3 regions of the Selenomonas sp. oral taxon 478 genome follow, and region 1 is predicted to be linked to each of the others. Evidence: riboswitches for the same ligand, from Rfam matches in the RefSeq annotation. Region 1 holds a riboswitch; each other region holds the start of a gene.

Region 1 (7,663 bases):
CATGTTGACGGCGACCATGCGCTCCGGCGGAGCAACGGAAAGAACGATCTGATCGAGCGTCGAAGACAGCGTAACGATACGCTGTGGCGACGTGTCGAAGTGCACGGTGCGCCCCGTAATATCCGTAACCGAGTACCCCTCCGTCGCTGCCGTCTGCCCCGTCTCTGCTCTGCCGCAGGCGGTAAGCAGCTGCACAGCACAGAGGAGGAGCACGACTGAAACGATCGCCGGTATACGCTTTGCGACTCCCATAGAATTCCCCTTCCAATCCACTGCTCAGGATCCTGCCGCCCTCATCGCCGCACGCTTCAGTGCACATTCGGCAGCGGAGACGGCGGGAGATCCCTGCCCAGTTCTGCGCGCATAGCACGCGCCGCCGCAGGCGGAAAAATCCGCACACGTCCTGCAGAACGCCATGGCATTCTGCATCTCCTGTGCCACCTCTTTCTGGCGCTGCACGTCAATGCCGCGTTCCACATTGCCGAGCAGAAAGTGCGCATCGCCGACGAAGGAGGAACAGGCGTAGATATTCCCGAGCGCGTCAACGTGCACCCCCGCCCCGTTCATCGCGTGGCAGTGGGAAAACCCGCCGCCTGTGCGCCGGGCAAGACACGTCGCCTGCTCCATCTGGGTGATCGCCATCGTGCGCCCGGTCATTCGCCCGAGTTTGCGGTTCAGTGCAAAAACCGTTTCCATCGCCTGCGCCATGTCCTCCGCCCGTGCGCTACGGACGGCAGAGCCCCGCCCCTGCGGCCGCAGGAGATCAAAGCCCACACGGCGCACATTGCCGAGATAGTACGCCATCTCGACAACACCGAAAAGCTCTGCAACATTATCCGCTGTGACGACCGTGGTCAGGCCGATCTCTATGCCGCACTGTGCAAGCTGGCGAATGCCCGCGACAACATCCGCTGCCGTTCCTCTGCCGTCAGGATAACAGCGAAGCGCGTCGTGCACAGCAGGTCTGCCGTCAAGACTGACGCCGATCCCAATGTGCGCATTGCGCAGAAACGTCACCGTCTCCTCGGTCAACAATGTCCCGTTGGTCTGCAAATCCATGCGTGCCGGGATACGATTGCGGCGCACGTAGTCTGCCATCTGACGCAACAGCGGCAGTGCAAGGAGAGGTTCTCCGCCCGAGAACTGCAGGATAAAGGGCATTTTTCCCGCCGCCGCGAGGTCGATGGCACGCCGCGCCGTCTCCCATGTCATCGTGTGCCTGTCCTGTGCTGCGGCATAGCAGTAGCGACACGCGAGATTACAGTTTCCGGTAAGGCTCATGATGAGCATGCGCAGCGGCACTGCCCCGATCTCCTCACTTTTCATCGGCAAAGCGCTCCGGATAGACCGCGCGCGCCAGTGCGTAGACAGCATCTGCCGCATTCTGTGAAGTATTGTAACGATACCGATCGGGAACTGCATAGAGGTGGTTTTCCTGCACGGCCTTCACATGGATAAACAAGGGGTCGCTGCAGAGTTTTTCGCGAAATTCCTCCGTCGTTTTCCCCTCCGTACTCCACGTCGGCAGAAGGAATACATCGGGATTAAGTGCGACGACCTGCTCCATCGAGACTGCAGTCGTCGCCGTCAGCCCCGCCATCGCCACGCCATTGCGCAGGGAGGCACGGCGGCACATATCGTCAAAGAGCCCATCCTTGCGTCCAAACACACCACTGAATGCAAATGCAACAACGATGGGCCGCTCCTCCTCTGGGATATCTCCAACGCGCCGCTCCACATCAGCGAGAAGAGCACGCTTTTGAGCGATGAGCGCGGCGGCATTTTCCTCCTGTCCAATCAGGCGTCCAACCGTCTCAATGCGCGTAAAGATGTCCTCGAGGTTGTTCGGCGTACGTGAGACAAAGACGGGAATCCCCAAATCACGCAGGCTATCCACTAGCTCCTTTGGTAGGCCGTCAATCGCAAGGACAAGGTCGGGATCCAGTGCCGCAACGCGCTCAGGGCTTCTGTCCTTGAGTTTGACGGATACGGCGCGTGCCTCTTCCGTCATGCAGGATATTCCCGGATCATCCACCGTGGAGGTAAGCCCCGCAATCTGCTCCGGCGGTGCGATCCCAAGGAGGATCTCATCCATCCCTCGTCCCAGTGACACGATCCGATGCGGCTTCTCCTCAACAACGACCTCCGCCCCGGTATCATCCGTACCGCGATAGAACGCATCCCCATCCGACTCCACCCGTGCCCCGTTCCCACAGCCTGCAAGAAGGAGCAGGCATCCCGCGACAAGGAGTGCATAGAGCAGTTCCTTAGAACGCATGGGGATCGGTGTATTGCAGCTTCTTTTCTCGTGTCACTCTTCGTCACCTTTCTTCATCCTGCACCGATGAACCTGTGCGCAAAGCGAGAAGATGCGCATCAAAAGACCCCTCCTGCACGCGCAGAAGGGGTACACAAAAAAAGGATCACAACGGCATCAGAAGACGCGCAGAAATCCCCATCCCTATCACTCGCAGGTCAAACGGCGATTGTCAATCAGGCAGTTCTCCTGGCTCCAGTTCCTCGCGCACCTGCGCCTTCCCGAGAGAAATCTCTCAGTGACGGAGACAATGGCTCCATGCAGGGTTGCTCACTGATACAGTGGCGTGACCGCTCCGGCTTGATGGGAAAATACGTTTCCTTACCGGATTCTCTATTATATCTCTGCAAACTGTCAAACAACCTGGCAGTTCGCGCCGATACCTGATCCACTTCATATAAAGTTTTCATAAAACGCATTTATAGTAACATTGGAAGAATCGCTTGTCAATACGACAAAGGGATATTTTACGAATCATCTCAATACGCTGGGATTTTTCCGAGTCTATTTTTCCAGCAAATAGAGATAGTCCCCATAGCCCTCCTCCTCCATGTCCTCCTTCGGGATGAACCGCAGGGACGCACTGTTGATGCAGTAGCGCAGCCCACCCGTTGCGGCGGGGCCATCGTCAAAGACGTGCCCGAGATGCGCGCCGCTGTTCGCCGCCGTAACCTCGGTACGCACCATGCCGTGCGAGCGATCTTCCTGCTCTGCAATCAGCGCCGCATCGATCGGACGTGAGAACGCCGGCCAGCCGCAGCCCGAGTCATATTTATCCGTGGAGACAAAAAGCGGCTCGCCCGTCGTGATGTCACAGTAGATACCCGCACGAAACTCGTGATCGTATTCGTTGCGGAAGGGCGGCTCTGTCGCCTTCTCCTGGGTAACGGCGTACTGCAGATCCGTGAGACGTTCTCTGAGTTCAGCCTTTGTCGGCTTTTCATCATGACGCACGTTTTTCTTCTCCCCCATCGGTTCGGCTTCCGCACGTTTCTCACGCATCGCAGCGATGAGCGCAGGGGAGATATGGCAGTAACCGTTGGGATGCTTCTCGAGATACTCCTGATGATCGTCTTCTGCACGATAAAAGTTCACGATCGGTCCCATCTCGACAGCCGTCTTCTGACCGAGACGATTCTGCAGTGCGTCCAACGACGCACGGATGATCGATGCATCCTTGCCGCCGTCTGCCTTCACATAGTAAATGCCCGAACGATACTGCCGCCCGACGTCGTTGCCCTGCCGATCGACTGCCGTCGGGTCGATGGAGTCGTAAAATGCGGTCAGAAGCTGATCGAGCGAAATGATGTGCGGGTCATAGATAACATGAACCGCCTCCGCATGCCCGCTCCCGCTGCATACCTCCGCATAGGAAGGATGGGCACTCATACCGTTTGCATAGCCGCACTCTGCAGAGACAACGCCCGGCACCAGACTGAGGTAGAGTTCCGTCCCCCAGAAGCAGCCGCCGGCGAGATAGATCTCCTTCTGTCCTGCGGCAGCTTGGTTCTCCTGCACGATCTCATGCGGCATCTCACTCGACGACGATGCGGGTGCACCGCAGCCGCCGATGCAGCTGAGCAGGCCAAGGGCACAGATACCGCGCAATAGTAATGCATTCATGATAATCTCCTTTCAGCAAGAATCAAAGATTACGGCTTGATCTCACTTGCCGGAGGGAGCTGCCAGTCGATGGGCGTCTCCCCCACACGCGTGAGGAAGTCGTTGACACGCGAGAATGGATGACTGCCGAAGAAGCCGCGGTGCGCTGAGAGGGGGCTTGGATGCGGCGACTCGACGATGAGATGGCGCGGATTCGTGATGAGGCTGCGTTTCTTCCGTGCAGGACTGCCCCAGAGGATGAAGGCGAGCGGTTTCTCACGTGCTCCGAGGAGGCGAATGATGGTATCAGTGAACCGCTCCCACCCGTGTCCCGCGTGCGATGCCGCCGCATGAGCGCGTACGGTAAGAACGGTGTTGAGGAGGAGCACGCCCTGCCGCGCCCACGGGATGAGACAGCCGTGATCGGGCGGGACGATCCCGATATCGTCCTGCATCTCCTTGTAGATATTCAGCAACGACGGCGGCGGGTCAACGCCGACCTGCACGGAAAATGACAGCCCATGAGCCTGTCCGTCTCCATGGTAGGGATCCTGACCAAGAATGACGACCTTCGTATCAGCAAAGCTTGTGTAGTGCAGTGCATTAAAGATCGAATACATATCGGGGTACACACGCCGTGTACGGTACTCCTCAATGAGGAATGCGCGCAGCTCACGATAGTAGGGCTGCGCCATCTCATCCGCAAGGAGTTCCTGCCAATCGTTTTGGAAAATTGCCTTTGCCATGCTAAACTCTCTCGTAAACTTCAAATATACAGTCTTGCCCTGTGCTGCTGCTCGTCATGGAAAATCCATCCAGCGAAGGAAAAAAGACATCTGCATCGTAGCTGCCCGAAAGGCGTGTCACATGCGCCCGCCATACATACGGCAGAAGCAGGCGGTAGCATGCTGCGCCGCCGATCACAAAGATCGGACGCGCCTCCTCCGCCGTCAGGCGCCCCAGAAGACGCCAGAGTGCCAAGATGTCGGCTGCTGCATAGAATCCGTCTATCTTCTGCATCGTTCGTGAGAGGACGATATTCGCACGCCCTGCGAGCGGACGCCTCCCCGGCAGACTCTCCATTGTACGCCGTCCCATGACGACGATGCTGCCCATCGTCATACGGCGAAAATGTGCCATATCCTCGGGGCAGTCGGTGAGCAGATGCCCCGCCCGTCCGATGCCGCCCGCATCATCCACTGCTGTGATGAGTTCGAGCGGATACGGGGCAAATACTTCGGGGGCACGCACAATCCCCGACGCATCCGCCTCCTCCCGCCATGCGGAAATTGGTCTGCCGTCAACGCAGAGCGTCGGTGCAATCTCCGCCAGCGGAACGAGCACAAAGGCGCGCTCTGTCAGATAGGGATGCGGCAGAGTCAGCCGCTTCTGTACAGACGTGACGCCGTCCACATAGAGCAGATCGAGATCTATCGTACGTGCGCCCCAATGCTCATGCCGCACGCGTCCGAGTTCCTGTTCGATGCACTGCATCGCCGCGAGGAGGTCTTCGGGCGTACGGTCAAACGTGATGCACGCGGCGGCATTCAAAAAAGACGGCTGATCCGTCTTTCCCCACGGCGGTGTCTCATAAAATGCAGAGACGCGTTCCACACGAATGCCATCCAGTTCCGACAGCCGCCGCAGTGCCGCGCGCATCGTCTCACCGCGTTCGCCAAGATTTGCCCCAAGCCCGATATACGCTGTCCGTACCATCACTGTCCCCTGTCCCGCGTAATAGAGACGCCGACATCCGCAAAGATGCCCGCGATCGGAGCGGCAGGTTTATGCACAGTGAGCGTAACGGAACGGATGCGGGGGAATGTCGCAAGAATCTGCGCCGCAGCCTCCTCCGCGAGAGCCTCAATCAACGCCTTTGGCACTCCCTCGATCACCCGACGTATCAGCTCATAGACCTCAGCGTAGTTCACGGTGTTCCGAAGATCGTCCGTCTCCCCTGCCTCACACAGATCAAGCCTCAGTTCCGCATCCGCCTCGAATGCCTGCGGCACCTCCCGCTCATGAGGGAGGGCACCATGACACGCCATGAAGCGCATACCGTGCAGAAAAATACGATCCATGCTACGCCCCCAATATCGCATCCGTCATGCGGCACATTCGCGCAATCGGCTTCACATCATGCACGCGCACAATGGATGCGCCGCGCAGAATACCAAGGACGCACGCCGCCCCCGTCGCCTCCATGCGCTCCGTGACGGGCAGCCCGAGTGCTGCCCCGATAAAGCTTTTGCGGCTCGCACCGAGCAACACAGGATAGTCTGTCCCATCATAGGAAATGAGCTCGTCCATGCGCCGAAGAACGTGCATATTCTGCTCTGCCGTCTTGCCGAAGCCGATGCCGGGGTCGAGGATGAGATTGTCCCGTGCCAGTCCTGCCGCATCCGCCGCTGCAAAGGAACGCGCGAAAAAATCCCGCATTGCTTCGATGATGTCTCCCGCGTATGCCGTTCCGTTCTGATTGTGCATCACGACGACGGGCGCATGAACCTCTGCCGCCGCACGCGCCATCGCCCCCGGCTCCTCGGCATACTGAAGCCCCCATATATCATTCAGGAGATGCGCGCCCGCACGCAGTGCCGCGCGTGCCGTCTCCGCCTTGAACGTATCCACGGAAACGGGCACGGGGCATGCGGGCAAAACGGCTTCGAGGAACGGCAGCAGCCGCTCCGTCTCCTCCGCCGCGCTCATCGGCACAAAGCCGGGACGGCTGGACTCCGCCCCGACGTCGATGATGTCCGCCCCGTCCCGCACCATCTCCTCCATGTGGCGGAGCGCATCGTCGCGCGTGTTCCACTTGCCGCCGTCAGAAAACGAGTCCGGCGTCACGTTCAGAATCCCCATGACAAGCGTCCGCCCGCCAAGGGTCAGTTCCTTCCCGTCAGCAAAGCGATAGTGTCGATTCGCCGTCATCCTGTGCTCCTCTCTCCATCCCAAGCATCGTCCATGCCTGCATCCGTGATGCTGCATCCGTGCGAAATATGCCGCAGGACGCCGACGTCGTTGTCTGTGCACCGTGTGCTCGTGCACCGCGCATCATCATGCAGAGCTGCTGCGCATCGAGAACGACAAGCACGCCCTCCGCCCCGAGTCCGCGCTCGACCTCACGCGCGATATCAGCCGTCAGCCGTTCCTGCAGCTGAGGACGGCGCGCCATCGACGCGACCAGCCGTGCAAATACGCCAAAGCCCGCCACGCAGCCCGCATGGGGCTGGTAGACGATGTGCGCCGTGCCGAAGAACGGCAACAAATGATGCTCACACATCGAATAAAACGGAATGGCACGTACGGCAACGAGACCGTCCGTCTCCTCCGTCAGGACATCCACCCAAAGTTCTGCTGTATCTTCATGCTGTCCCGCAAAGAGCTCTGCATAGAGCTGTGCAACACGCTGCGGCGTCTCCTCCATCCCCTGCGCTACAATGTCGACGCCGAGTGCCGTGAGAAATTCACGCATCGCTCGTGCAGCGCGCGGAAGATCCGCCGTGTGCTCTGTCTCCATCTCCGTCCCCCCATTTCCTGCCGCCCTTTACCCACGCCGCAATCGCCGCCGTATCGCGCGGCGTCGTACGGCAGCAGCCGCCGATGATGCGTGCCCCCGCCGCTGCGTATTCCCGCGACCGTGCGCCAAAATCCTCCGCCGTCCCGCGCCACATCTGTGTCGCTGCATCATAGTACTCACCAGAATTCGGATAGACGACGATGGGCTTATTGGTCTCCTGTCGC
Region 2 (7,663 bases), 840 kb from region 1:
AAATCTGCGCCGCTGGGCGAGGAGTGCCGCGATGGTATCCTGCTCGGCGGACGCGCGCGCGAGGTCGCGCGAAAATGTGTCGCCGTCCTTCTGGATGCGCGTGTTCAGGGCATCGAGCAGCCGCTGGGTGAACCGCTCGGCGACGCCCGACTGCCACACGAGCGTCCCCGCGCGCATGGCGTGCACTGCCTCCTCGTCCGCCGTCCCCGCAGCGAATGTCGTTAGGAGCGCCGCCCACTGGGCGTAGGTGCGCGGCGGGGCGATCATGCGCGTCTCCTGCGCACGGGCGCGGTCGGCGGCTCGAGGTTCCACGCGGGCAGCCCCGCCGCGAGCACCTCGGACTCGCCGCGGGCGCGCCTCTCCTGCGGGCTTCGTGCGTCCTGCGCGGCGGGGGTTGCTGCGCCGTGCGCTGCCGCATCGCTTGTGGGGATCGCAGCAAACGGATTTTGCTCGTTCATCGTATGCCTCCTATATCTGCATCCTGCGGCCGCCCTCGCGGACGGTGCGGAAGGCGGAAACGTCCAGTGCCATGAGGTAATCCAGCGTCTTTTGGCTCTCGGCGTCGAGCGCGCGGTATGCCTCGCGGTAGTCCACGACCTCGGCGAGGAGGCCGCGCACGATCTCCGCCCCTGTTTTGCCCTGCTCGGCAAAGTGCTCCTGCAGCTCCTCGCGCTGCGCTTCGAGGGCGCGCTTTGCGCTGCGGTAGTTCAGGTAGATGAGCACGCCGATGACCGCGCCGATGACGAGCCCGACCGCACCGCCGAGATAGAACCCGAGGACGATGGGGACGATGCCCGCCCACTTGCAGAGCTCCTGCTTCCCGGTCAGACGCAGCTTTGCCAGCTCGCGGTCGCGCATGGCGTCGTTCCACGCGGCGAACTGCCGCAGGAGCTCCTCCTCGTTCTCGCCGTTTTCCGTCTCCCCCTCGAACTCTCCGATGCGCAGCGCAATGCTGTGCGGCACGGCGGCGCGGTTCTCCGCGATGTGGTCGCGATAGGCGGAGAGCATCCAGTCCTTGGATATGGCGAGCGCCATCTTCTGCGTCGCGACGTTCGCCTGCGCCTCCTTCGGGTTCATGGCGGCGTCGGTCAGGAGCTGCATAAAGTCGCGCCGCTCCTCAAACGCCTCCTGCTTGAGCTGCATTTCCTTCTTTGCGCGCGTCTCGTCGCCGCCCTCATCCGCGACGAGCTGCTCGAACGTCACCGCTTCGCGCAGGGGCTGCTCCGCCGCGTCGAAATCCGTCACGAGGCTCGTGAGGACGCGGTCGAGCTCCTGCACCAGCGTGCGCATGGGCGGGTTCTGCATGACGATTTGCTGGACGTGCGCGTAAAATTTGCCGTGCAGCTCCGCGCCGGCGAGTGTGGACTTCAGATCGGCGACGGTCGGGCTGTGCTCCTCGAGATAGGGATAGTGGAACGCGGCGGGCGTCTCGGGCTTCATGAGGGAGAGCGCCTCCTTCCAGCGGCCCTCCTGCGCCTCGACAAAGCCCGGCTGCTCGGAGAGGCGGGCGAGCCATGCGTCGAGCTGCTGCGCAATCAGCCCCTCCGTGTCCACGCCTAGGAGCCCGCTCGCATACGCATCGACGATGAGGATCGCCTTGCGGTCGAGTGCCGTCTCATCCTGACGCATGAGATAGTGCTGCGCCCAGTGCAGGGCAGGGGCACCGCGTCCCGCACGGCGGCAGACGAGGGCAAAGAAGAGCGCCGTCTTCTCCTCGTCACGGCGCAGTGCCTCGCGGAGCGCGCGCACGGCGATCTCCTCGTGGTCGCTGATCCAGGCGGAGAGGGCGACAAGCGCGGGCGCGAGCCAGTACTCGGGTGCGCGCAGCATCAGCTCCTCGCCCGCCGCACGCACCGTCTCCTGCCGCACGATGGCGAGATCGTTCGCCTGCAGGATGCCCTTCGTCGTGCGTCGGATCTCGGCGTAGTGCCCGTACTTTTGCTCGAGCTCCTGCCGCAGCTTGACGAGACGAGTCTCCGCGAGCTGGGCGCGCGCGGTGAGGCGGTGCGCCTGCACGAAGGCGTGGAAATCCGCCGTCAGCGCATCGAAATCCTGCTGCAGCGCGTCGACATTCTTGCCGACGGTGATGACGTTGGAATTGGTTGTGTCGATGTACTCACCGAGCTCCCGCAGACAGTTCCATATCCCGGAAAGATCCGCCTGCGCAATAATGCGGTCAGCCATGCAGTACCCTCCTGTTCAGCGATGCATCATATAATTTGATTCTCATTATATCATATTGCGAAAAGCGTGAAAAGCCTGTGTATGTGCGAATGAATCCGCAGCAGATCGAACGCTGAACCGTGCACCTGACGAGGCTGGACGGGATCGCGGCGTACGCGAATGAAATCTGTGAAAAGTAATTGACACTGCGATATGCCTACGGTATACTACGATAGCAAATATAAATAAGCAGGTTCGGTGCCCCTCGGGGCGTAACAGGGAAATCGGTGCAATGCCGATGCGGTCCCGCCGCCGTAATGCTGAGGATGCCCTATGATGTCACTGGGAAACCGGGAAGGCAGGGCAACGATGAAGCAGAGCCGGAAGACCTACCGAATCTCGTACGCCGGTGCGCTCATGGCGCGCGCCACTGCATCCTGCGATGGACAGGACGGCAGGCTTTTTTTGCGGGCGTACACGGTCATCTGTGTGATTTTGGGGGAATGGAAATGACACGACGGAATTTGGCACTTGCGGTCGCATTGGCGACACTGAGCGCAGCATGGACGGTGCCGGCAGCGGCGCAGGAGGGCGCGGCGGACGTGCACGCATCACCAGATGAACATACCCTTGGCGAAACCGTTGTGACGGCGACTCGTATCGCAGAGCCACGCATGAAAATCCCTGCTAACGTGACGGTCATCACCGCGAAGGATCTTGAAAAAAGGCATGCGTTTAGTCTGCGCGATGCCCTGACACGTGAGGCGGGCATTTACGTTGCACCAACAGCCGAAGTCAAGGATGGTGTCATGCTACGCGGATTTTCGGGCGCAGATATCCTCGTCATGTATAATGGGCAGATGCTGAACACTGCCTTTGACGGAGGTGTCAATTGGGACTCCATCCCACTGACCAATATTGATCGCATTGAGATCGTTCGTGGCGCCGGATCGTCGCTCTATGGTGGACATGCCGTCGCGGGCATCATCAATATCATCACGAAGAAGCCGACTGCATCAGAGGCGACAAAACCTCAGATCCATGGACAGGTCGATCTTCAGAGAGGCAGCAACAATACATGGCAGCGCGGACTTCAGGTCACAGGTGGTGATAAGAATATTTCCTTCCGCGTCGGCTATGAGAAGCGTACGTCGGACGGGTGGGTCGGTCATGCCGTAACGGCGGAGGAAGACAGTGGAAGTTATACGCCCGATGCGACCGGCTCCTTCAGGAGGCTGTCTGATGGCGACTATATTATAGGCAGCCGTGGGGCAAAGAAGAAGGACAGTGAGAATACCTTCGTCGATCTGAACTATGCGTTTGACAAGAACCGCTCACTTGGCTACACCTATCTGCATGCCTCGTATCAGTACTCCTATCATGATCCCATCACCTATTTCAGGGATGCCGCCGGGCTCCCTGTTTTCTCAGGCACTGTCCTTCTGCCAAACGGAAACTATATCAGTGCTTCGCCCGGTGATTTTCTTGGCTACTATGGCCAGCGGGAGCAGGATATTCACAAACTGCGCTATGAGGATACAAAGAACGGTTTCAAGGCAGGAATTGGCTACAGCAATACTTGGAAGGATGGATACTCCAGTGCTGATGGAGCAACGGATATTGACTGGACGGGTGCCGGCGACCGTGCGGAGTATCCGGCCAAGAACTATAATGCGGATCTGCAGAAAAAGTGGACGCTTGGCAACAATACACTGCTTGCCGGATTCTCGTGGATGAAGGATAAAATGCGCTATCGCAGATTCGATCTCCTCCATTGGAAGGATTGGGGCTCGACCTATGGCGCACCGTATCAGCAGAGCGGCGGTTCTGTGATGTCGTCGGCACTCTTTTTGCAGGATGAGCTGGCACTGGATGCACGCTGGAAACTTCAGCTCGGTATACGCTATGACCGCTTCGACAAGAAGGACGGGTACTCCTACATTAGAGCCGCACGCAGGGACTACGAGGACACATCGTTCCATGCGTGGAGTCCGAAGTTTGCCGTTAGCTATGAGCCGCAAAAGGATACAATGCTCTATGTAAGCTATGGAAAATCCTTTAATCCCCCGTCGATCTATCGGCTCTATCGCCGTGCGGGAAACAGTGCGAGCTCTATCCAGGCGAACCCGGATCTGACCCCGGAGATCTCCCGTACACTTGAGCTGGGAGTCAAGCAGAAGATCGGTAGGAATACCTCCTATGGACTGACGCTGTTCCGCGTGGACACGGAGGACAAGATTGCGATTGCAAAGAGGAATAACGTGCGTGCCTACTATAATCTGAACGAAGCGATGGTCAAGGGGGCGGAGTTTGAACTGAAACACCGTTTTCATCGTGACTGGCGTGCGTATTTTAACTATACCTTTGAGTCCGGTGAGTATACGAGTGGCGGCAAGACCGAGCGTGACTGGGATCTGCCAAAACACATGATGCGGTTTGGTATCGAATATAATCGTAATAAATTTAACGGCGTACTCGATGCCCAGTACATTGCCGCGCGTCAGGGCGCGGACAGCGTTACGGGAGAGTATGGCTCGGAAGACAGTTACTTCGTAACCAATTTGTATCTCAATTACAAGCTCAATGAGAACGTTAAAATGCAGTTCGGCATTGAGAACCTCTTTAACCGCAAATACTATGCAGGTGAAGCGGCAAACGAGAGAACCTACACCTTTGGTACAACATATTCGTTCTAGATTTTTAAGGAATTGCGCCTGTTGAAGGATGAATAGAGGAACATAGAAAAAGCTGCTGCACGAGGAGATACTTCGTGCGGCAGCTTTTTCTATGCAATTTTGGCGTGTCAGAACGGCCAGACGAGGGGGATGATGACGACGCAGACGATGAGGGAGAGGAGGACGAGCGGGAGGCCGATTTTGACGTAGTCCATGAAGCGGAACTGTCCCGCGGCAAGGACGAGCGTGTTCGGCGGGGTCGCGACCGGTGTGGTGAACGCGCAGGAGGCGGCGATGCCGATGGCCATAACGATCGGGTACGGCTCCGCGCCGATGGTCTGCGCGATGGAGATGGCGATGGGGGCGAGGAGTGCCGCCGCCGCCGTGTTGGACATGAACTGGGTCAGCCCGCACGAGAGGATGAACATCGCCGTGATGATGAGCATCGGCGAGGGGGCATCGCCCATGAGCCCGACGACAACATTCGCGATGAGCTGCCCCGCGCCGCTGCTCTCCATGGCATTGGCGAGCGGGAGCATCCCCGCAAAGAGGAAGATCGTTGTCCAGTCGATGCCGCGATACGCCTGTTTTTCTGTCAGGCAGCCCGTCAGGACACAGGCGAGTGCGCCGATGATGGCGATGGTCTCCATGTCGACGCCGATGCTCTTTTCGAGTACCATGGCGAGGACGACGGCGATGAGGATGATGGCGCAGATGACCATTTTGCGCGGATCGCTTTTCTCCTCCTCCGACTCCTCGGAGGCACTCTCCAGTGCGAGGTGACGCGGACAGAGATGGCGGCCGATCGTGAGCATGTAGATCATGCCCGTGAGGGAGAGCGGGATGCCGATCCATGCGAATTCGAAGAAGCCAAAGGGGCGCAGATGCGCCGTCTCAAGGGTCGCACTCATGAGGATATTCGGCGGTGTGCCGATCATCGTGATCGTGCCGCCGACGTTCGCGGCGATGGCGAGCGCCATAAGCTGCGGCGAGACGGGGATCTGTGCCGTGCGGCAGATCTGGATGACGACGGGCATCAGACACGCGACGGTCGCCGTGTTCGAGGAGACCGACGAGAGGATGATTGTGATGAGCATGAGGGCGGCCATCAGCGCGCGCTCGTTTGTGCCCGAGCGCCTGACGACGGCGATGCCGATCTGCTGTGCGAGTCCCGTCTGGAACATCGCTGCACCGATGATGAACATGCCCGCAAAGAGGACGACGGTGGGGTTCGACAGCCCGGCAAAGACTTGTGTCGGCGTCAGCACACCGAGGAGCCCGAGGACGATTGCCGCACTCATCGCTGTGACGGCGAGCGGAATGACCTCGGTCGCAAAGAGCACCGCCGCAGCGGCGAGGACGATGAGCGTCAGTGTTGCCTGATCCATAGATTTTTCTCCATTCTCAATCAGTTCAGTTCTTCCTTGGCATGATTCCTGTCATGCTCGTATCTGTATGATTTGGTGTAATTCGCGATAAAGTGGCGCATACCTGCTGTCGGGCGCGGGTAAAATACACACGGCGTTATGTGTCGTGTGCCGTATTGATTCGCTCAAACCGATACCTCTGTGCGGCACCGGGGTATTTCATGCGGTCCACCTCGCTCAGGAACATCGCGAGCGGGCGCGCGTAGATGCCGTATGTCCCGTAGAGTGCCTGATAGATGACGAGCATTTCGCCCGTTTCCGTGTGCTCAGCCACAGTCTCAATGCGGTAGAGCTTCCCTTTGAAGTGGCGCCAGATCTCGCCGTGTTTTGGTGGTTCGCGCGTCATCGTTTCCTCCTGTTGTGAAATGCCGAGGCATGAACGTGTGGCCTATATCCTCCGAGATTCCCTGAGGAATTGCTGATAAAATGAAGTCTCTTGGATTGGTGCTGAACGCATCAGTGAATCCCTAAGTCGTCACGATGATAGACGGAAGGCGGACGATTGTCAATCAAATATTTTCTTCCCCATGAGAGAAAATTCGTGTAAAATAGAAAAAGCGATAAAAGGATTGATTCGGAGGACAGTCGAGGAGGAAATGTCATGAAGATTGTTGTGCTCGACGGATATGCAGAGAACCCGGGGGACATCAGCTGGGCGCCGCTGGAGGCGCTGGGGGCGGTGACGGTCTATGACCGCACGGCGCTCACGGAGACGCCGCTGATCGCGGAGCGCATCGGTGATGCGGAGATCGCCGTGACGAACAAGACCCCGCTCACACGCGCGGTCATCGACGCCTGTCCAAACCTCAAGGCGATTGCTGTGCTTGCGACGGGCTACAATGTCGTGGACACGGCGTATGCACGCAAGAAGAATATTCCTGTCATGAATGTGCCCGTCTATGGTACGGACAATGTGGCGCAGTATGCGATAGCGCTCCTCCTCGAGGCGTGCTCGCAGGTCGGACTTCACGATCACTCCGTGCATGCGGGGGACTGGACGCGGAGCATCGACTTCTGCTATTGGCAGCGTCCGCTGATCGAGGTCAGCGGCAAGACGGCGGGCATCGTTGGATTTGGGCGCATCGGTCAGGCCGTCGCACGCATCCTGCGCGCGATGAACGTCCGCGTGCTCGCCTACAGCCGCACGGAGCGCGCGGAGGGACGAGCGCTCGCGGACTATGTGCCGCTCGATACGCTGCTGCGCGAAGCGGACTTTATCTTTCTCCATTGCCCGCTCACGCCGGAGACGGAGGCACTCATCAACGCGGACCGTATCGCGAAGATGAAGGACGGCGTCATCCTCGTCAACAACGGGCGCGGGCAGCTCATCGTCGAGGCGGATCTCGCAGCGGCGCTCGCGAGAGGCAAGGTCGCGTATGCTGCGCTCGATGTGGTATC
Region 3 (7,663 bases), 1.0 Mb from region 1:
CACAGCAGGCACTCCCCGAGAATGCGGGCATGGCGTCGGGGATGATGCTCGGCATGTCGTTTGGCCTCGGCAGCCTTGGTGTCGCGGCGACGGCGGCACTCGGCGACCACATCGGGCTCGCGCCTGCGCTCCTCGTCTCTGTCATCGCACTGCCGCTGGCGGCTCTTCTCGCATTCGTGACGCCGGAGCCGGGGTCGGAGCGGGAATAGCTCTATCTTATGAGCTCATGAGGAATGCTGCGGCCATAGCGGACGGCGACGATACTCCGCAGCAGCCTTTCGTGGGGCAGGCATACGACTGCCTGCGTCGGGAAATTTGCACGGCGGATGCTGTCTGCCTTTTTGCTGCAGAACCTATATGATTTTTTTATGATTTTCATGAAAAATATTGATATCGTTTATCTTCTGAAAGATATTGAAAAGTGAATGTGATTCAAGTATCATAAAAGTACCGAATGAGGGATTTCCTCAATAATAAATAACAGGAGGTATATTATGCTGCACAGCAAACATTGGGATGGATTCACAGGCGGCGTGTGGCAGGAGGAGGTCAATGTCCGTGACTTCATCCAGCGCAACTATACACCGTATGACGGCGACGAGTCCTTCCTTGCGCCGCCGACGGATGCGACGAATCGTCTGTGGGCACGCGTGCAGGAACTCCAGAAGGAGGAACGTGCCAAGGGCGGCGTTCTCGACATGGAGACGGAGGTCGTTTCGGGGCTGACGGCATACGGCCCGGGCTATATCGATCCCGCACATAAAGACCTTGAAAAGGTGGTCGGTCTCCAGACAGACAAACCGCTGAAGCAGGCATTTATGCCGTACGGCGGCATCCGCATGGCGGAGGAGGCACTCGAGAACTACGGCTACAAGGTCAGCCCGAAGCTTCACGAGATCTTTACAAAGTACCATAAGACGCACAATCAGGCAGTTTTTGACGCGTATACGGACGAGATCCGCGCGGCACGCCGCAGCCACATCATCACGGGACTGCCCGACACCTACGGGCGCGGGCGCATCGTGGGCGATTACCGCCGCGTCGCGCTCTACGGCATCGATCACCTCATCGCGTTCAAGCAGGAGGATCTCCTGAACTATGGCGACGGCATCATGAGCGACGATGTGATCCGTCAGCGCGAGGAGGTCGCGGAGCAGATTCGTGCACTGAAGGGCATGAAGGAGATGGCGGCGAGCTACGGCTTCGACATCGCGCAGCCGGCGCAGAATGCACGCGAGGCAGTGCAGTGGCTCTATTTCGGCTACCTCGCGGCGATCAAGACGCAGAACGGCGCAGCGATGAGCGTCGGACGCATCTCGACCTTCCTCGACATCTACATTCAGCGTGATCTTGCACGCGGCACGCTCTCCGAGGAAGAGGCGCAGGAGCTCATCGACCACCTTGTGCTGAAGTTCCGTATGGTGAAGTTCGCACGCATCACGTCCTACAACGAGCTGTTCTCAGGCGATCCGATCTGGGCGACGCTTGAGATGGCGGGCATCGGCATGGACGGCCGCCACATGGTCACGAAGAATGACTTCCGCTTCCTTCATACGCTCGAGAACATGGGCCCCTCCCCCGAGCCGAACCTCACCGTCCTCTACTCCTCGCGCCTGCCCGAGACGTTCAAGAACTATGCGGCGCGCATCTCCATCCGTACAAGCTCGATCCAGTACGAGAACGACGATGTAATGAAGCCCGAGTGGGGGGACGACTACTCGATCTGCTGCTGCGTTTCCGCGACGCAGACGGGCAAGGAGATGCAGTTCTTCGGTGCGCGTGCGAACCTTGCAAAGTGTCTCCTCTACGCGATCAACGGCGGTATGGACGAAAAGAGCGGCGTGCAGGTCGGTCCTGCCTACCGCCCGATCCGCACGGAGTACCTCGAATATGACAACGTCATCATCAAGTATGAGCGCATGATGGACTGGCTCGCGCACGTCTACGTGAACGCGCTGAACATCATTCAGTATATGCACGACAAGTATTACTACGAGGCGGCCGAGATGGCGCTCATCGACACGGATGTGCGCCGCACGTTCGCAACGGGCATTGCGGGCTTCTCGCATGTTGTTGACTCGCTTTCCGCGATCAAGTACGCGAAAGTAAAGCCGATCTACAATGACCGCATCGTCGTGGACTACGAGGTCGAGGGCGACTTCCCGCGCTACGGCAACGACGACGACCGCGCGGACGAGATTGCAAAGTGGGTGCTCAAGACCTTCCTTTCTAAAATCAAGGCGCGTCATACCTATCGCCACTCTGAGCCGACGACCTCCATCCTCACGATCACGTCGAACGTCGTCTACGGCAAGTACACGGGCGCGATGCCGGATGGACGAAGGGCCTGGACGCCGCTTGCGCCGGGCGCAAACCCGAGCTACGGCGCAGAGTGCTGTGGGCTGCTTGCCTCGCTCAACTCCGTGGCAAAGCTGCCGTACCACTGGGCACTCGACGGCATCTCGAATACGCAGAGCATGACACCAGCCTCGCTCGGACACAACGAGGACGAGCGCGTGCAGAACCTTGTGAGTGCGATGGACGGCTACTTCGATCAGGGGGCGCACCATCTGAACGTAAATGTGTTTGGGCGCGAGACTCTCGAGTACATCATGGAGCATCCAGAGGATCCCGCCTATGCGAACTTTACCATCCGCGTCTCGGGCTACGCCGTCAAGTTCATCAGCCTGACGCGCGAACAGCAGCAGGATGTGATTTCGCGTACCTTCCATGAGCATATGTAAAGGCAGAATCAGCACGACGGAGAGCTTCGGCTCGGTCGACGGGCCCGGCATCCGCTTCATCGTCTTTGTGCAGGGCTGCTGTTATCGCTGTCAGTACTGCCACAACCCCGAGACGTGGGAGACAGAGGGCGGCGAGGAGCGAACGCCGGCGGATGTGCTGCGGCAGGCACTGCGCTATCGTCCATACTGGAAGGAGCGCGGCGGCATCACCGTCAGCGGCGGCGAGCCGCTGCTGCAGCTCCCGTTTGTGACGGAGTTCTTTCGCCTGGCGAAGGAGCAGCAGGTCAGCACGGTCATCGACACGGCGGGCGGCCCCTTTACCGAGGATGAGCCATTCTTCAGCGCGTTTCGGGCGCTGCTGCCGCTCACTGATCTCTTTCTCCTCGACATCAAGCACATCGACCCCGCGCAGCATCGTGCGCTGACGGGCACGTCCAATGCACCGGTACTGGCACTCGCGCGGTACCTATCGGAGCAGGGGAAAAGCATGTGGATCCGTCACGTGCTCGTGCCGGGATGGACGACGGATGCCGATGACCTGCACCGGCTGGCGGACTTCATCAGGACGCTGCGAACGGTCGAGCGCGTGGAGGTGCTGCCCTATCATGCGATGGCGCGGCACAAATATGAGGCACTTCATCTGCCGTACCCGCTCGGGGATACGCCCGTGCCGACGGCAGAGGAGATCGCGCGCGCCGAGGCAATCCTGTGCGGGGGAAAGACCTCTCGCACAGAGGATAAATAATGGAAGCACTGATAAATTCAGCACCGCCATCTTAGCGCATCTTTTTTGCCCGCACTTCGGCGGAAAATCCTCCACAGAGCACCACTCTGCGTCCGGTTTTCCACCTCGTTCGGACGAAAAAATCTACGCCAATCTGACGGACTTCATTTTATCAGCGATTCCATAAAAAAACTGCGGTATGGAGCACGATGCTCTGTACTGCATTTTTTAGCAAAGTGGCGCGCAAACTCGGAAAATCGCTCTCAATTTTAACTCACATCCCATTCTTCATGAAAAATTCAGGTCAAAGTGGGAAAATACCTCCAACAAAGGGGGGATTCTATGCAGTGGAAAAGCATAGGAACATTTGTGAGAAAGAAGCAGAACACGGTGCTCTGTGCGGCGCTGGCGGGCATGATGCTGATGTCCAGCGGCTTCACGATGAACGGCTTGCCGAAGAATATGCACCGCGTGAGTGTGCATGTCGATGGAGAGACGATCAACGACATGACGGTGCAGACGCAGCCTAACGATATTTTTGCAAAACTTGGCGTTACGCTCGGCGAGAAGGACACCTACGAGGTGCAGGAGAGCAAGGATCCGCCGCGTACGGACATCTCCGTACGGCGCGCCGTGCCCGTCACCATCTCCTTCTGGGGCGATACGCAGCAGGTTATGACGAGCGGACATACCGTCGGCGACGTTGTGGCAGAGTATGGCTACAATATGAACGAGGTTGATGTGAACCCCGGTGTTGATACACCAGTCACCGCAAACCTTGCAATACAGCTCACAGAGAATGAGCAGGCGGCGGAGCAGCGGCGCGCGCGTGAGCGCGAGGCCGAACGCGTAAGTCGGGGGATTCCCCGCTATCGTGCAGCCTATACAATGCACGCATCCGCCTATCTCCCGAGTGACGGGGGCGGCAGCGGCATTACGGCGACCGGCATGGCGGCGCGCCGCGGTGTTGTCGCCGTCGATCCGAACGTCATTCCGCTCGGCTCGCGGCTCTATATCCCGGGCTACGGCGAGGCAATCGCTGCGGATACGGGCGGGGCGATCGTCGGCAACACGATTGACCTCTGCATGGAGAGCTATGACGAGGCAATCCAGTTCGGCCGGCGCTCGGTTGAGGTCTACGTCCTCGAGTAACAAAAGAGAGAATCACTGTGGAATTATTCACACAGTGATTCTTTTTTATTGACAAGAAGTGCTTTCAGTGGTACTATTCTATCGTACCATAAAAATTACATATAGAAATTGGATCAAGTGCAGAGGTTTTGCTGTGCAAAGCCTTAATGCTTCATAGGGAATCCGGTAGGGAGAGTATGATCTCATAAGCCGGAGCGGTCACGCCACTGTAACAGTGAGCAAATTCGCACGCCAGCGCGAGCCGGCAGTCACTGGGGAAGCCCCCCGGGAAGATGCGAAGGAGCGATGAACTGGAGCCAGGAGACCTGCTTGATTAACAATCACCGATTGACCTGCGAGTGATGGGGATGGAGATTTTGCGGATTCGTTCGCTTGATATAAAGTTTGGCGCAGCCGCGACCAAACGACACGAGAACTGAGTGACGATACCGAAAAAGACCCATTCTGCTGCTGCGGGATGGGCTTTTTCTATGCAAGGCTCGATTCCCTGCGCGATCCTGCGGAGATCTGTGCGCACGTATGGGAACATGCGCAGAGATTTCCCCGGGATGAAGGAGCATTGCTCCTTGGGGAAACATTGCTCATCTTTTCAGTTCTCGTTTTTCCCTCGTGATGGGGGAACGCTCTGAGGGTGGAAGCTCAGGGCGATTTTTTTTAGGGTTAGCAATCGTGTGCAAAACTTGCATTGGTTGCTTTATCATAATGTCAGTTTATCCATTGAACTGACAGAGCCTTCCCGGAATAAATTAAAGGAGGACGTACTATGCCGGAAGAAAAAGAGCGGTCGAGCGACGAGGAACTTCAGAAGCTTCTGAAGAAATCGGCGGATGTCGAGGATTTCCCCGATGTTCCGCTCGATGAATTCACGCCGCCCACGGATGAGGAGTGGAAAGCCGCCTGTGAGGCACTCCTGAAGGGCGCGCCGTTCGAAAAGAAGATGTTCACGAAGACCTATGAGGGGATCACCTTTGACCCCATGTATACGCGAAAGCATACGGAGGACATCCTGCCGAAGGGAGTTATGCCCGGCATGGGGGACTATCTGCGCGGCGTGGATGCGGCGGGCTACATCGGCAAGCCGTGGGGCATCGCGCAGGCGTGTGACGAGACGCTCCCGGCGGAGAACAACGAGCTCCTGCGCCATGAGAACGACAAGGGCGCAACGATCTACCACATTGTGCTCGATACGGCGTCGCGCGCCGGTGTGGATGCGCGTCAGGCGGAGAAGGTCGGCGACACAGGGACGAGTGTGACGACGGTCGAGGACATGCACGTGCTCCTCACGGGACTTGACCTCGCGAAATTCCCACTCTATGTCTATGCGGGTGCAAATGCCGTGCCCCTTCTCGCGCTCGTGGCGGCGGCACGCCGCGCGGCGGGCGAGGCTGTGGGGAAACTGCACGGCATCATCGGATCCGACCCCATCGGCGCACTTGTGACGGACGGGAAGCTCTCCGCCTCCCTTGAGGCGCACTATGACAGTCTCGCGGCGGCGGCACGCTGGGCGGTGAAGAACGCGCCGCGTCTGCGGACGGTGTTTGTGCGCAGCGATGTCTACAGCAGCGGCGGCGCAAACGATGTGCAGGAGGTTGCGACGTGTCTTGCGACGGCGACGGCATATCTGCGTGCACTGTGCGAACGTGGGCTTACGATTGACGAGGCAGCGTCGCAGATTGCATTTTGTTTCTCCATGGGTGCGAACTTCTTCCTGCAGATCGCGAAACTGCGCGCCGTACGTCCGCTCTGGGCACAGATTGTAAAGGCGTTCGGCGGCAGTGCGGAGGCACAGAAGATGCACATCCATGCACGCCCGGCACTCTTCTTCAAGACCATCTACGATCCCTACGTCAATATGCTCCGCAACACGACGGAGATCTTCTCGGGCGTTGTCGGCGGCATCGACTCCTTCGAGAGTGCGCCGTTTGATGAACCCATCCGCAAGGGCGATGAGTTTTCGCGCCGCATTGCGCGCAACGTCCAGATCATGCTCCAGGAGGAATTCGGTCTCCTGCAGCCGATCGACCCCGCGGGCGGTTCGTGGGCGGTTGAGACGCTGACGCGCCAGATGAAGGAAAAAATCTGGGGGGCGTTCCAAGGTATCGAGAAAGAGGGCGGCATCGCTGCGGCACTGCGTGCAGGAACGGTTCAGGAGGGCATCGCGAAGGTGCTCGCCGACCGCTTTAAGAATGCCGATCTGCGCCGCGACCGCATTGTCGGCAACAATATGTATCCGAACATGACAGAGACGCTGCTCGAGACACGCGCCGAGGATACGGCAGCGCTCAAGGCACAGCGCACGAAAGATATCGAAGCATATCTCTCCGACATCGACACAAAGCACCGCGACGAGGCCCTTGCGGCGTTCAAGGCAGATGGTTCCGTTCAGAATGCTGTTGAGGCGGCGCTTGCGGGAGCGACGATTGCCGAGCTGATGGCGGCGCTCACAGCAGGGAAAGGTGCGGAGACGGTCGCGGCGATTGCACCGCACCGCTGGAGCGAACGCTTTGAGGCGCTGCGCCGGCGTACAGAGGACTATAAGGCGGCGAAGGACGACAATGTGAAGATCTTCCTCGCGAACATGGGCCCCATCCCGCAGCACAAGGCGCGTGCGGATTTTACCACAGGCTTCCTGCAGGTTGGTGCATTCGAGGTACTCGGCAACGACGGCTTTAAGACCGTTGATGAGGCAGCGGAGGCGGCGCGTGCAAGCGGTGCGGATGCCGTCGTCATCTGCTCCACGGATGCGACCTATCCCGAGATCGTCCCTGCCCTCGCGCCAAAGCTCCACAAGGTGCTGCCGCAGGCACGTGTTTTTCTCGCGGGCGCCGCGCCGAAGGATCTGCTTGAGACGTACAAGGAAGCGGGCATTGACGAATATATCTCCGTCCGCGCGAACTGCTATGAGATCCTCGAGGGTCTCCAGAAACAGAAAGGGATGATTGCGTAATGGCAGGCTTTACGAACCCGGATTTCACGGGCATGAGCCTCGGCGAAAGCCCGTCCGCAGACTCCAAGGAATGGCGCGCCCTTTTCGAAGGCGGTA

Evidence for each region. A riboswitch is a leader RNA that binds a small molecule or an ion and turns the genes downstream of it on or off. The one in region 1 is predicted to bind cobalamin.
Region 2: it holds a riboswitch for cobalamin, as region 1 does, so the genes downstream of both, ADJ74_RS03695 (TonB-dependent receptor) here and ADJ74_RS07550 (ABC transporter substrate-binding protein) in region 1, are expected to answer to the same signal.
Region 3: it holds a riboswitch for cobalamin, as region 1 does, so the genes downstream of both, ADJ74_RS02805 (methylmalonyl-CoA mutase family protein) here and ADJ74_RS07550 (ABC transporter substrate-binding protein) in region 1, are expected to answer to the same signal.

Annotation. Positions count from the first base shown of each region.
Region 1 covers NZ_CP012071.1:1,613,630-1,621,292, reverse strand. The annotation lists gene ADJ74_RS07560 (ABC transporter substrate-binding protein) at 1-252, opposite strand, end outside; gene ADJ74_RS07555 (radical SAM/SPASM domain-containing protein) at 277-1,326, opposite strand; gene ADJ74_RS07550 (ABC transporter substrate-binding protein) at 1,316-2,278, opposite strand; cobalamin riboswitch at 2,479-2,719, opposite strand; gene msrB (peptide-methionine (R)-S-oxide reductase MsrB) at 2,822-3,940, opposite strand; gene ADJ74_RS07540 (uracil-DNA glycosylase) at 3,970-4,665, opposite strand; gene folK (2-amino-4-hydroxy-6-hydroxymethyldihydropteridine diphosphokinase) at 4,667-5,635, opposite strand; gene folB (dihydroneopterin aldolase) at 5,635-6,000, opposite strand; gene folP (dihydropteroate synthase) at 6,002-6,850, opposite strand; gene folE (GTP cyclohydrolase I) at 6,819-7,439, opposite strand; gene mmuM (homocysteine S-methyltransferase) at 7,387-7,663, opposite strand, start outside.
Region 2 covers NZ_CP012071.1:770,691-778,353, reverse strand. The annotation lists gene ADJ74_RS03710 (hypothetical protein) at 1-312, opposite strand, end outside; gene ADJ74_RS03705 (hypothetical protein) at 264-458, opposite strand; gene ADJ74_RS03700 (hypothetical protein) at 469-2,184, opposite strand; cobalamin riboswitch at 2,403-2,575, shown strand; gene ADJ74_RS11225 (hypothetical protein) at 2,533-2,676, shown strand; gene ADJ74_RS03695 (TonB-dependent receptor) at 2,673-4,859, shown strand; gene ADJ74_RS03690 (SLC13 family permease) at 4,967-6,226, opposite strand; gene ADJ74_RS03685 (DUF1653 domain-containing protein) at 6,363-6,611, opposite strand; gene ADJ74_RS03680 (D-2-hydroxyacid dehydrogenase) at 6,867-7,663, shown strand, end outside.
Region 3 covers NZ_CP012071.1:575,277-582,939, reverse strand. The annotation lists gene ADJ74_RS02825 (MFS transporter) at 1-209, shown strand, start outside; gene pflB (formate C-acetyltransferase) at 495-2,744, shown strand; gene pflA (pyruvate formate-lyase-activating protein) at 2,731-3,489, shown strand; gene ADJ74_RS02810 (G5 and 3D domain-containing protein) at 3,811-4,620, shown strand; cobalamin riboswitch at 4,719-4,948, shown strand; gene ADJ74_RS02805 (methylmalonyl-CoA mutase family protein) at 5,384-7,567, shown strand; gene scpA (methylmalonyl-CoA mutase) at 7,567-7,663, shown strand, end outside.